One region of the Lysinibacillus sp. FSL L8-0312 genome, then DNA from elsewhere that is predicted to be linked to it. Evidence: a T-box and tRNA genes for the amino acid it is inferred to sense, from the RefSeq annotation. Region 1 holds a T-box; the other regions hold tRNA genes.

Region 1 (3,828 bases):
ATGCCTTATATTCAGCCATTGCAGAAATTACAAACATAGATATAAAACTAGTGGAATACAATATCAATAGTGTTTCACGAGGCAAAGAGGCTTTAGGTAAGGTGAAAATTACGATTGAGTATGATGGCGAAAAGTATATTGCCAAAGCAGCTGATACAGATATTCTAAAGGCCAGTGCCTTAGCCTATATTAATGCTATCAATAGCATTGTTGTAGCAAAATTAACACCTGTGATGAATTAAATTGAATTGAAAAAAGCAGTATGTCGTATGTGAACTACCCCGTAAAAATTAGACATCAATCTATCTTTTTGGGGTTAGATCATATGAGTCATACTGCTTTTTCAAATCTAACGACTGTCCCTCACTAATTTTTGATACTCTTCTTCAATTCGTTCAATGTCAAGACGTTCAAACAAAGGAGCTACTGCTTGAATCATTTGAGGCAATTCTACTTGTTCATGCCACATCATTTCCTGTATGCCTAACATATTCCTTACCTTCTCTGCTGAAAATGGTAAGAAAGGATGCAGTAGCTGTCCTAAATTAGCAATAATATAGACACAGGTTGCTAGTGTACGATTACTAGCCTCCACATTTTCTTTTACTTGTTGCCATGGCTGTTGTACGTCAAAATAGCGATTAGCCCCTCGAATATACTCAAAAATGGCTTCTAACGCTTGTTTAAAATGCCCTCCTTCAATCAGCCTGCCCGCTTCATTAAACAGTTGAATGGTTTGTTTACGAATATTGCTATCTACTTCAGCCTGTGGCACCTGGCTGGCAAAGGATTTCTCAATAAACTTCAATGTACGATTGACAAAATTACCATAGGCACCGAGTAATTCACTATTATGACTGTAAATAAATTCTCGCCATGAAAAATCAGTATCACGGTTTTCTGGCGCATTCATCGTTAAGAAGTAGCGAATGGCGTCTGCGTCATAACGACTTAAAATATACGGAACCCACACAGCCCAATTTTGACTAGTTGATAATTTTCGTTTTTCTAATGTTAAATATTCGTTCGATACGATATGTGTTGGTAATGCTTGCGCCCCGATTCCCATTAAAATAGCTGGCCAAATAACCGTATGGAAAGGAATATTATCCTTCCCATGGACATAATACGAAATGGTCTCTTCATTCCATAAATCTTCAATCGCTATTTGATGCTCTTTTGCCCACTCTAGACTTGCTGATAGATAACCAGCTACTGCTTCAATCCATACATATATTTTTTTCCCTTCAAAGCCTGGCACTGGGACATCTATGCCGTTTGGTAAATCTCTTGTTACTGCTCGGTCAGGAACCCCTTCTGCCAAGTAACGCTCCGTTAAACCTAAAGCATTATCTCGCCAACGTTTATGGGCCTTCGCTTCTGCCACATAAGACTCCAATCTACCTTGAAATTGACTAAAGGTAAAATAAAAATGCTCTGTCTCACGAATAACAGGCTCATTGCCACATATTTTGCAACGTTTATCTATTAAATCCAGTGGGTCTAAGATTTCTGAGCAGTTATCACATTGATCTCCCCTTGCCTTTGCACCACAATTTGGGCAAATTCCCTCAACAAATCGATCGGGTAGAAATTGTTGATCTGTCTCACAGTAAGCCTGTTCAATTTTCTTTTTGTATAAAAGATTGTTAGCTAGTAGCTGTAAAAATAGGCCCTTTACGGATTCATGATGGTGTTCTGCATCTGTTCTAGTGTATAAATCATAGGTAAATCCTAAATCACGAAAGCACTGCGTAAATTCAGCATGATAGTGATTGGCAATGGCCTCTGTTGTTGTATTTTCTTGTGCTGCACGAATAGAAATAGGTGTACCATTACAATCACTGCCTGATACATATAAAACCTGCTCACCTTTTTGTCGGTAATATCTAGCCAAAATATCACCTGGTAATAGTGCGGCAACATGCCCTAAATGCAAAGAACCATTTGCATATGGCCAAGCGCCTCCAATAACAATTGTCATTCTAGTTTGCTCCCCTCACTAAAAAAATGGTAAAAAAAAAATCGTCCTAATCAAATCTGATTAGGACGAGTATACCCGTGTTACCACCTATATTTACAAATAGCTCACACTATTTGTCTCCATCAGTACGTCTCCATTCAAAATGAGAGATACTGCCGCTGTTGTAACGAGTGCCCATCTCGTCGTAATCTACTTGCTAAAAAGCTTTCGGTACGAAGCTCAAAGGTCATTTTCAAAAGGGTTCATTTACCTCATTTCCACCAACAGAGGCTCTCTACAAAATGCTGATCCAATTTACTTTTCCTTTTCAATGCTTTTCCTATAGGATTGGCACTATTTTACGCTTTCTAGTGATGAAATGCAATGATTGTCGTTAAATCAACTCTATTTTTCGATAAAGATTAAAATTTAAGCAATTAATTGAATGTGATGTTTAATAACGCTGTTAAATCATCTATTATAATGTCTGCCTTTTGCAATTCGTTATCCTGTGCAAAGCCAAAACGAACGCCTATCGACTGTAGTTGATTGTCATGTGCAGCCTGAATATCCGACGAACGATCTCCCACCACTACCCCGTTCTGGATTTCATTTTCTTCTACAACTCGTTTTACTAGATCTGATTTATGCCCACTTACAATAGATTGAATGCTGTAGATTCCCTTTATAAAACGCTCTAATTGATAGGTTTCAACAATCGCCTGTAAATAGTCAACCTGTCCATTACTCGCTATGTATAACGGATAATTCTCTGATAATGCTGCAAGAGTTTGTTCAGCATATGGATATAAAGCTCCCTGATGATTGCGTATTTGCTCAATCAGCTTTACATGGAATAAAACATTGCTCTCTTCACGTATCTCTATTGTATGCATAGGACATAATGTTTCCCACACAACAGGTAAAGGAACGCCCATTATTTCTCTGTATTTTTCTATCGGTGTTTCTCCTTGCCACAAGCCACTTGTCCGTAGCACATCAAATGTTGCGTCGAGCGCAGGCTCTAATATAAGATTTGTTTGAAATAACGTGCCATCCATATCAAAAATAAAAGCTTTATTCATAGAATCACTCCCTGATTAATTATCAAAAAACGTCATGTGAGGCTTTTCCTGCTGATAATAAGCCAAACGATCTTGCAAAGTTCCTGTATGAAATTCAAATTTATGACCATCTGGGTCTGTAAAGTAAATCGATTTTTTGTCCTTCTCATCTCTTTGACGCCCTGTTAAAATATTGACCTTTAATTGTAGCAATTTATCATACATTTTATTATAGTCATCCTCACAAATAGTAAAGGCGATGTGGGTATAGGAATGATGGATTTCATTCCGTGGTATATCCCTCTCTACATTCAGGGCGAGCCACAGCCCATTTACATCAAAATAGGCTGTGCTTTTCCCCTTTACTAGCAATTTAGCATCGAAAACATTTTCATAGAATGCGATGGATTCCTCTAAATTGGATACAGAAAATAGTAAATGATTAATATGTTGAATGGTCATAACTAAGCTCCTAATGCTTATTTTTTACCTTTTTTTATTCCTTTAGAAATCTGCTTCCATTTACGTTGCTCCTCAAGTTTCGCCTGTGCATTGGTTTTGCGTTCCATATAAGCTAATTCTCTTTGGAGCTTAAAGTAGCTTTGGAGGCGATATTGATCCAACTCTCCATCAACAATAGCTTGCTGGACAGCACAATAAGGCTCTTTTTGATGAGTACAATCACGATAACGACAAGCTGTTGCTAGTTCCTCAATATCTTGAAAGCTTGAAGCTAAACTATCACCTTGATCCCATAATTGAAGCTCACGCATCCCTGGTGTATCGATTAAACAGCCCCCA
Region 2 (3,828 bases), 700 kb from region 1:
CTATCGAGGTGAGAGGTGCCCGTACCGCAAACCGACACAGGTAGTCGAGGAGAGAATCCTAAGGTGTGCGAGAGAACTCTCGTTAAGGAACTCGGCAAAATGACCCCGTAACTTCGGGAGAAGGGGTGCTCTTGAGCGTGCAAGCGCATGAGAGCCGCAGTGAATAGGCCCAGGCGACTGTTTAGCAAAAACACAGGTCTCTGCAAAACCGTAAGGTGACGTATAGGGGCTGACGCCTGCCCGGTGCTGGAAGGTTAAGAGGAGTGGTTAGCGCAAGCGAAGCTGCGAATTGAAGCCCCAGTAAACGGCGGCCGTAACTATAACGGTCCTAAGGTAGCGAAATTCCTTGTCGGGTAAGTTCCGACCCGCACGAAAGGCGTAACGATCTGGGCACTGTCTCAACGAGAGACTCGGTGAAATTATAGTACCTGTGAAGATGCAGGTTACCCGCGACAGGACGGAAAGACCCCGTGGAGCTTTACTGTAGCCTGATATTGAATTTTGGTACAACTTGTACAGGATAGGTAGGAGCCAGAGATCTCGGAGCGCCAGCTTCGAAGGAGGCGTCGGTGGGATACTACCCTGGTTGTATTGAAATTCTAACCCATGCCCCTTAGCGGGGCAGGAGACAGTGTCAGGCGGACAGTTTGACTGGGGCGGTCGCCTCCTAAAAGGTAACGGAGGCGCCCAAAGGTTCCCTCAGAATGGTTGGAAATCATTCGTAGAGTGTAAAGGCACAAGGGAGCTTGACTGCGAGACCTACAAGTCGAGCAGGGTCGAAAGACGGGCTTAGTGATCCGGTGGTTCCGCATGGAAGGGCCATCGCTCAACGGATAAAAGCTACCCCGGGGATAACAGGCTTATCTCCCCCAAGAGTCCACATCGACGGGGAGGTTTGGCACCTCGATGTCGGCTCATCGCATCCTGGGGCTGTAGTCGGTCCCAAGGGTTGGGCTGTTCGCCCATTAAAGCGGTACGCGAGCTGGGTTCAGAACGTCGTGAGACAGTTCGGTCCCTATCCGTCGTGGGCGTAGGAAATTTGAGAGGAGCTGTCCTTAGTACGAGAGGACCGGGATGGACACACCGCTGGTGTACCAGTTGTCTTGCCAAAGGCATCGCTGGGTAGCTATGTGTGGACGGGATAAGTGCTGAAAGCATCTAAGCATGAAGCCCCCCTCAAGATGAGATTTCCCATTACGCAAGTAAGTAAGATCCCTCAAAGACGATGAGGTAGATAGGTTCGAGGTGGAAGTGTGGTGACACATGGAGCTGACGAATACTAATCGATCGAGGACTTAACCAAAATGTTTGAACCATTCAATGAACCGTTTATCCAGTTTTGAAAGAACAAAACTTTCAATAAAAAAAGAGCTTCAAGACACAAGTAGAACAAGGAAGCAAACGAGTGATTGAAGGAGCGTACTTCTGTACGTGACTGATTGAACGAGAGCAGCTGACGCAGTAATACGCCGTGTATTGAAGGTCGACCATAGTCTAGTGATGATGGCAAAGAGGTCACACCCGTTCCCATACCGAACACGGAAGTTAAGCTCTTTAGCGCCGATGGTAGTTGGGGGCTTCCCCCTGTGAGAGTAGGACGTCGCTAGGCATAATACCCAGGAGGATTAGCTCAGCTGGGAGAGCATCTGCCTTACAAGCAGAGGGTCGGCGGTTCGAGCCCGTCATCCTCCACCATATGCCGGTTTAGCTCAGCAGGTAGAGCAACTGACTTGTAATCAGTAGGTCGTGGGTTCGATTCCTATAGCCGGCACCATTTTTTTAGAGCCATTAGCTCAGTTGGTAGAGCATCTGACTTTTAATCAGAGGGTCGAAGGTTCGAGTCCTTCATGGCTCACCATTTTTAAATAATAATAAGCGGGTGTGGCGGAATTGGCAGACGCACTAGACTTAGGATCTAGCGCCGCAAGGCGTGGGGGTTCGACTCCCTTCACCCGCACCATTATTTCATTGCCAGATAAAAAAACTTATGCACATGCGGAAGTAGTTCAGTGGTAGAACACCACCTTGCCAAGGTGGGGGTCGCGAGTTCGAACCTCGTCTTCCGCTCCAAATGTGCCGGGGTGGCGGAACTGGCAGACGCACAGGACTTAAAATCCTGCGGTAGGTGACTACCGTACCGGTTCGATTCCGGTCCTCGGCACCATTTTTAATGCGCCCGTAGCTCAATTGGATAGAGCGTCTGACTACGGATCAGAAGGTTATGGGTTCGACTCCTGTCGGGCGCGCCAAAAAGAACGGGAAGTAGCTCAGCTTGGTAGAGCACTTGGTTTGGGACCAAGGGGTCGCAGGTTCGAATCCTGTCTTCCCGACCATTTCCAAAGAAATTATGGGGCCTTAGCTCAGCTGGGAGAGCGCCTGCCTTGCACGCAGGAGGTCAGCGGTTCGATCCCGCTAGGCTCCACCATAATAAATTAACCAGTATAAAGATCCTGGCGGCGTAGCTCAGCTGGCTAGAGCGTACGGTTCATACCCGTAAGGTCGGGGGTTCGATCCCCTCTGCCGCCATCTTAAAGGACCTTTAGCTCAGTTGGTTAGAGCAGACGGCTCATAACCGTCCGGTCGCAGGTTCGAGTCCTGCAAGGTCCACCATTTATATATTGCAACGGAGGTATACCCAAGTCTGGCTGAAGGGATCGGTCTTGAAAACCGACAGGCGGGTAACACCGCGCGGGGGTTCGAATCCCTCTACCTCCTCCAGTTTTAAATCTTTATAAATGGTGCTTTAAAAACTCGAAACCGTATAAAATTATCGCGGGGTGGAGCAGTGGTAGCTCGTCGGGCTCATAACCCGAAGGTCGTTGGTTCAAATCCGGCCCCCGCAACCAAATGGTCCCGTGGTGTAGCGGTTAACATGCCTGCCTGTCACGCAGGAGATCGCCGGTTCGATCCCGGTCGGGACCGCCATTATTTTCATAAGAAGATATGAAAAGCAAAAGAAAATAAGCTTAGCATGGACGAAATGGGTCAGTAGCTCAGTTGGTAGAGCATTAGATTGAAGCTCTAAGTGTCGGCGGTTCGATTCCGTCCTGACCCACCATTTATGCGGGTGTAGTTTAATGGTAAAACCTCAGCCTTCCAAGCTGATGTCGTGGGTTCGATTCCCATCACCCGCTCCAAGGGCCTATAGCTCAGCTGGTTAGAGCGCACGCCTGATAAGCGTGAGGTCGATGGTTCGAGTCCATTTAGGCCCATCATTATTCCGAAGTAGCTCAGTTGGTAGTAGCACCTGACTGTTAATCAGGTTGTCGCAGGTTCGAGTCCTGCCTTCGGAGCCATTTTTATGTGGGGAAGTACTCAAGAGGCTGAAGAGGCGCCCCTGCTAAGGGTGTAGGTCGGGTAACCGGCGCGAGGGTTCAAATCCCTCCTTCTCCGCCATTGGCCCGTTGGTCAAGTGGTTAAGACACCGCCCTTTCACGGCGGTAACACGGGTTCGAATCCCGTACGGGTCATACTAAAAAACAGTAGATGCACACGCATCTACTGTTTTTTCATATTCATAGATATAAATATTACTCTTGATTCAATGCATTTTCATCCATATAAACTACTTCCCAGATATGCCCATCTACATCCTGAAATCCCCAGCCATACATAAACCCATGATCTTGGGGTTCACTATAAGATTTACCACCGGAGACCAGTGCCTTATTTACTAATTGATCTACTTGCTCTCGATTTTCAGCAGATAGACATAAAATTGCTTCTGCAGACGTAGCAGTATTTGTAATTTCCTTCTTACTAAACCCTTTGAATCGTTCTTCCACCATCATTAATGCGAAGATATTTTCACTAATAATCATTGAGGCT
Region 3 (3,828 bases), 620 kb from region 1:
CAGTAGGATAGGGTAAGCGCGCTGTTGGTTATGCGCGTCCAAGCAGTAAGGCGTGTGTGTAGGCAAATCCGCACACTGTAACGTTGAGCTGTGATGGCGAGTCCGTATGGACGAAGTTCCTGATTTCACACTGCCAAGAAAAGCCTCTATCGAGGTGAGAGGTGCCCGTACCGCAAACCGACACAGGTAGTCGAGGAGAGAATCCTAAGGTGTGCGAGAGAACTCTCGTTAAGGAACTCGGCAAAATGACCCCGTAACTTCGGGAGAAGGGGTGCTCTTGAGCGTGCAAGCGCATGAGAGCCGCAGTGAATAGGCCCAGGCGACTGTTTAGCAAAAACACAGGTCTCTGCAAAACCGTAAGGTGACGTATAGGGGCTGACGCCTGCCCGGTGCTGGAAGGTTAAGAGGAGTGGTTAGCGCAAGCGAAGCTGCGAATTGAAGCCCCAGTAAACGGCGGCCGTAACTATAACGGTCCTAAGGTAGCGAAATTCCTTGTCGGGTAAGTTCCGACCCGCACGAAAGGCGTAACGATCTGGGCACTGTCTCAACGAGAGACTCGGTGAAATTATAGTACCTGTGAAGATGCAGGTTACCCGCGACAGGACGGAAAGACCCCGTGGAGCTTTACTGTAGCCTGATATTGAATTTTGGTACAACTTGTACAGGATAGGTAGGAGCCAGAGATCTCGGAGCGCCAGCTTCGAAGGAGGCGTCGGTGGGATACTACCCTGGTTGTATTGAAATTCTAACCCATGCCCCTTAGCGGGGCAGGAGACAGTGTCAGGCGGACAGTTTGACTGGGGCGGTCGCCTCCTAAAAGGTAACGGAGGCGCCCAAAGGTTCCCTCAGAATGGTTGGAAATCATTCGTAGAGTGTAAAGGCACAAGGGAGCTTGACTGCGAGACCTACAAGTCGAGCAGGGTCGAAAGACGGGCTTAGTGATCCGGTGGTTCCGCATGGAAGGGCCATCGCTCAACGGATAAAAGCTACCCCGGGGATAACAGGCTTATCTCCCCCAAGAGTCCACATCGACGGGGAGGTTTGGCACCTCGATGTCGGCTCATCGCATCCTGGGGCTGTAGTCGGTCCCAAGGGTTGGGCTGTTCGCCCATTAAAGCGGTACGCGAGCTGGGTTCAGAACGTCGTGAGACAGTTCGGTCCCTATCCGTCGTGGGCGTAGGAAATTTGAGAGGAGCTGTCCTTAGTACGAGAGGACCGGGATGGACACACCGCTGGTGTACCAGTTGTCTTGCCAAAGGCATCGCTGGGTAGCTATGTGTGGACGGGATAAGTGCTGAAAGCATCTAAGCATGAAGCCCCCCTCAAGATGAGATTTCCCATTACGCAAGTAAGTAAGATCCCTCAAAGACGATGAGGTAGATAGGTTCGAGGTGGAAGTGTGGTGACATATGGAGCTGACGAATACTAATCGATCGAGGACTTAACCAAAACGTTTGAAACATTCAATGAACCGTTTATCCAGTTTTGAAAGAACAACTCTTTCAACTGAATAAGTGAAGTGATGATGGCAAAGAGGCCACACCCGTTCCCATACCGAACACGGAAGTTAAGCTCTTTAGCGCCGATGGTAGTTGGGGGCTTCCCCCTGTGAGAGTAGGACATCGCTTCGCTTATTTTTCGTGGAGGATTAGCTCAGCTGGGAGAGCATCTGCCTTACAAGCAGAGGGTCGGCGGTTCGAGCCCGTCATCCTCCACCATTATTTTTAAAACAGTATAGTATTATCGCGGGGTGGAGCAGTGGTAGCTCGTCGGGCTCATAACCCGAAGGTCGTTGGTTCAAATCCAGCCCCCGCAACCAAATGGTCCCGTGGTGTAGCGGTTAACATGCCTGCCTGTCACGCAGGAGATCGCCGGTTCGATCCCGGTCGGGACCGCCATTTTTTTTTTGCCGGTGTAGCTCAGTTGGTAGAGCAACTGACTTGTAATCAGTAGGTCGTGGGTTCGACTCCTATCGCCGGCACCATTCCCTTGGAGGGGTAGCGAAGTGGCTAAACGCGGCGGACTGTAAATCCGCTCCTTAGGGTTCGGCGGTTCGAATCCGTCCCCCTCCACCATTTTAGGGGCATAGTTCAACGGTAGAATAGAGGTCTCCAAAACCTTTGGTGTGGGTTCGATTCCTACTGCCCCTGCCAGGTATTGAGGTACTCGTTCATATACAGCTGTTATAATTTATATAGTGGCGATTGTGGCGAAGTGGTTAACGCATCGGATTGTGGTTCCGACATTCGTGGGTTCGATTCCCATCAGTCGCCCCATTTTCAAATTGGGGTATAGCCAAGCGGTAAGGCAACGGATTTTGATTCCGTCATGCCTAGGTTCGAATCCTAGTACCCCAGCCATTTTTCTTTTTTACGAGCCATTAGCTCAGTTGGTAGAGCATCTGACTTTTAATCAGAGGGTCGAAGGTTCGAGTCCTTCATGGCTCATCGTTTTTTAATGAATATTGCGCCCGTAGCTCAATTGGATAGAGCGTCTGACTACGGATCAGAAGGTTATGGGTTCGACTCCTGTCGGGCGCGCCAATAAATTTATGTTTTCGGAATGTAGCTCAGCTTGGTAGAGCACTTGGTTTGGGACCAAGGGGTCGTAGGTTCGAATCCTGTCATTCCGACCATTTTTTATGATAAATGGGGCCTTAGCTCAGCTGGGAGAGCGCCTGCCTTGCACGCAGGAGGTCAGCGGTTCGATCCCGCTAGGCTCCACCAGTTCAATATTTTTGGAGGTATACCCAAGTCTGGCTGAAGGGATCGGTCTTGAAAACCGACAGGCGGGTAACACCGCGCGGGGGTTCGAATCCCTCTACCTCCTCCATTTTGGGTCAGTAGCTCAGTTGGTAGAGCATTAGATTGAAGCTCTAAGTGTCGGCGGTTCGATTCCGTCCTGACCCACCATTATTTGCGGGTGTAGTTTAATGGTAAAACCTCAGCCTTCCAAGCTGATGTCGTGAGTTCGATTCTCATCACCCGCTCCAAAATGGGCCTATAGCTCAGCTGGTTAGAGCGCACGCCTGATAAGCGTGAGGTCGATGGTTCGAGTCCATTTAGGCCCATCATTATTCCGAAGTAGCTCAGTTGGTAGTAGCACCTGACTGTTAATCAGGTTGTCGCAGGTTCGAGTCCTGCCTTCGGAGCCACGGCCCGTTGGTCAAGTGGTTAAGACACCGCCCTTTCACGGCGGTAACACGGGTTCGAATCCCGTACGGGTCATCAAGCATGTAGCACAAATATTGTGTTACATGCTTTTTCTTTTATCAATAAATGATACATTAGTAAAGAGTGAAAGCTACGAATCCGCTATCAATGGTTCAGTAGCTTTTTTACATGACTAATATTTTGTTTCTCCTTTCTATAAGATGTCGCCCACCTCTTTTCCTTCTTCATTCACAATATCTTCTAATCATGATTCGATTCATTATAAATTTGAACAAACTATTTCATATATGCAATATGTATGTTTTTTTATAGCTATTTTCGTGGTGCTTGTCGTTTTGTTCCTCTAATATGAGGATAAGTGGAGGAATCGAAATGAATATACAGGAGATCCAGCAATTTTTAAGTTTATATCAGACAGAACAAGATGAATCAGAGCGTTGGTTAGCGAATAGATTACAACAGATTAAGAATGCAGGTGAGTACGACCCAACAACAGAGGAGCTAGCTTTTGGTGCACGGGTGGCGTGGCGTAATAGTAACAAATGTATTGGTCGTCTGTTTTGGCAATCATTGCATGTAGTAGATGCACGTGCCGTTTTAGATGAACAGGATATTTTTCAAAAACTACTGGAGCATATCGATTATGCAACAAATA

The links. The T-box of region 1 lies ahead of metG (methionine--tRNA ligase). A T-box ahead of a tRNA ligase gene usually reads a tRNA of that ligase, here a tRNA-Met.
Region 2: it has a tRNA-Met gene. The T-box ahead of metG (methionine--tRNA ligase) is inferred to sense a tRNA for this amino acid. The anticodon was not compared.
Region 3: it has a tRNA-Met gene. The T-box ahead of metG (methionine--tRNA ligase) is inferred to sense a tRNA for this amino acid. The anticodon was not compared.

The regions. Positions count from the first base shown of each region.
Region 1 is NZ_JBBOOV010000001.1:2,852,864-2,856,691, forward strand. It holds gene MHI22_RS14345 (2-isopropylmalate synthase) at 1-242, shown strand, start outside; gene metG (methionine--tRNA ligase) at 350-1,984, opposite strand; T-box leader at 2,043-2,304, opposite strand; gene MHI22_RS14355 (NIF family HAD-type phosphatase) at 2,401-3,048, opposite strand; gene fosM (FosM family fosfomycin resistance protein) at 3,064-3,489, opposite strand; gene rsgA (ribosome small subunit-dependent GTPase A) at 3,507-3,828, opposite strand, start outside.
Region 2 is NZ_JBBOOV010000001.1:2,157,129-2,160,956, reverse strand. It holds rRNA gene MHI22_RS10955 (23S ribosomal RNA) at 1-1,303, shown strand, start outside; rRNA gene rrf (5S ribosomal RNA) at 1,494-1,609, shown strand; tRNA gene MHI22_RS10945 (tRNA-Val) at 1,620-1,695, shown strand; tRNA gene MHI22_RS10940 (tRNA-Thr) at 1,699-1,774, shown strand; tRNA gene MHI22_RS10935 (tRNA-Lys) at 1,783-1,858, shown strand; tRNA gene MHI22_RS10930 (tRNA-Leu) at 1,876-1,960, shown strand; tRNA gene MHI22_RS10925 (tRNA-Gly) at 1,996-2,070, shown strand; tRNA gene MHI22_RS10920 (tRNA-Leu) at 2,076-2,164, shown strand; tRNA gene MHI22_RS10915 (tRNA-Arg) at 2,173-2,249, shown strand; tRNA gene MHI22_RS10910 (tRNA-Pro) at 2,257-2,333, shown strand; tRNA gene MHI22_RS10905 (tRNA-Ala) at 2,350-2,425, shown strand; tRNA gene MHI22_RS10900 (tRNA-Met) at 2,453-2,526, shown strand; tRNA gene MHI22_RS10895 (tRNA-Ile) at 2,534-2,610, shown strand; tRNA gene MHI22_RS10890 (tRNA-Ser) at 2,626-2,718, shown strand; tRNA gene MHI22_RS10885 (tRNA-Met) at 2,772-2,846, shown strand; tRNA gene MHI22_RS10880 (tRNA-Asp) at 2,850-2,925, shown strand; tRNA gene MHI22_RS10875 (tRNA-Phe) at 2,983-3,058, shown strand; tRNA gene MHI22_RS10870 (tRNA-Gly) at 3,064-3,137, shown strand; tRNA gene MHI22_RS10865 (tRNA-Ile) at 3,139-3,212, shown strand; tRNA gene MHI22_RS10860 (tRNA-Asn) at 3,220-3,296, shown strand; tRNA gene MHI22_RS10855 (tRNA-Ser) at 3,306-3,396, shown strand; tRNA gene MHI22_RS10850 (tRNA-Glu) at 3,399-3,470, shown strand; gene MHI22_RS10845 (VOC family protein) at 3,531-3,828, opposite strand, start outside.
Region 3 is NZ_JBBOOV010000001.1:3,469,385-3,473,212, forward strand. It holds rRNA gene MHI22_RS17405 (23S ribosomal RNA) at 1-1,449, shown strand, start outside; rRNA gene rrf (5S ribosomal RNA) at 1,516-1,631, shown strand; tRNA gene MHI22_RS17415 (tRNA-Val) at 1,643-1,718, shown strand; tRNA gene MHI22_RS17420 (tRNA-Met) at 1,745-1,819, shown strand; tRNA gene MHI22_RS17425 (tRNA-Asp) at 1,823-1,898, shown strand; tRNA gene MHI22_RS17430 (tRNA-Thr) at 1,909-1,984, shown strand; tRNA gene MHI22_RS17435 (tRNA-Tyr) at 1,992-2,075, shown strand; tRNA gene MHI22_RS17440 (tRNA-Trp) at 2,080-2,153, shown strand; tRNA gene MHI22_RS17445 (tRNA-His) at 2,201-2,276, shown strand; tRNA gene MHI22_RS17450 (tRNA-Gln) at 2,286-2,360, shown strand; tRNA gene MHI22_RS17455 (tRNA-Lys) at 2,375-2,447, shown strand; tRNA gene MHI22_RS17460 (tRNA-Arg) at 2,467-2,543, shown strand; tRNA gene MHI22_RS17465 (tRNA-Pro) at 2,559-2,635, shown strand; tRNA gene MHI22_RS17470 (tRNA-Ala) at 2,651-2,726, shown strand; tRNA gene MHI22_RS17475 (tRNA-Ser) at 2,740-2,832, shown strand; tRNA gene MHI22_RS17480 (tRNA-Phe) at 2,837-2,912, shown strand; tRNA gene MHI22_RS17485 (tRNA-Gly) at 2,919-2,992, shown strand; tRNA gene MHI22_RS17490 (tRNA-Ile) at 2,997-3,070, shown strand; tRNA gene MHI22_RS17495 (tRNA-Asn) at 3,078-3,154, shown strand; tRNA gene MHI22_RS17500 (tRNA-Glu) at 3,156-3,227, shown strand; gene MHI22_RS17505 (nitric oxide synthase oxygenase) at 3,546-3,828, shown strand, end outside.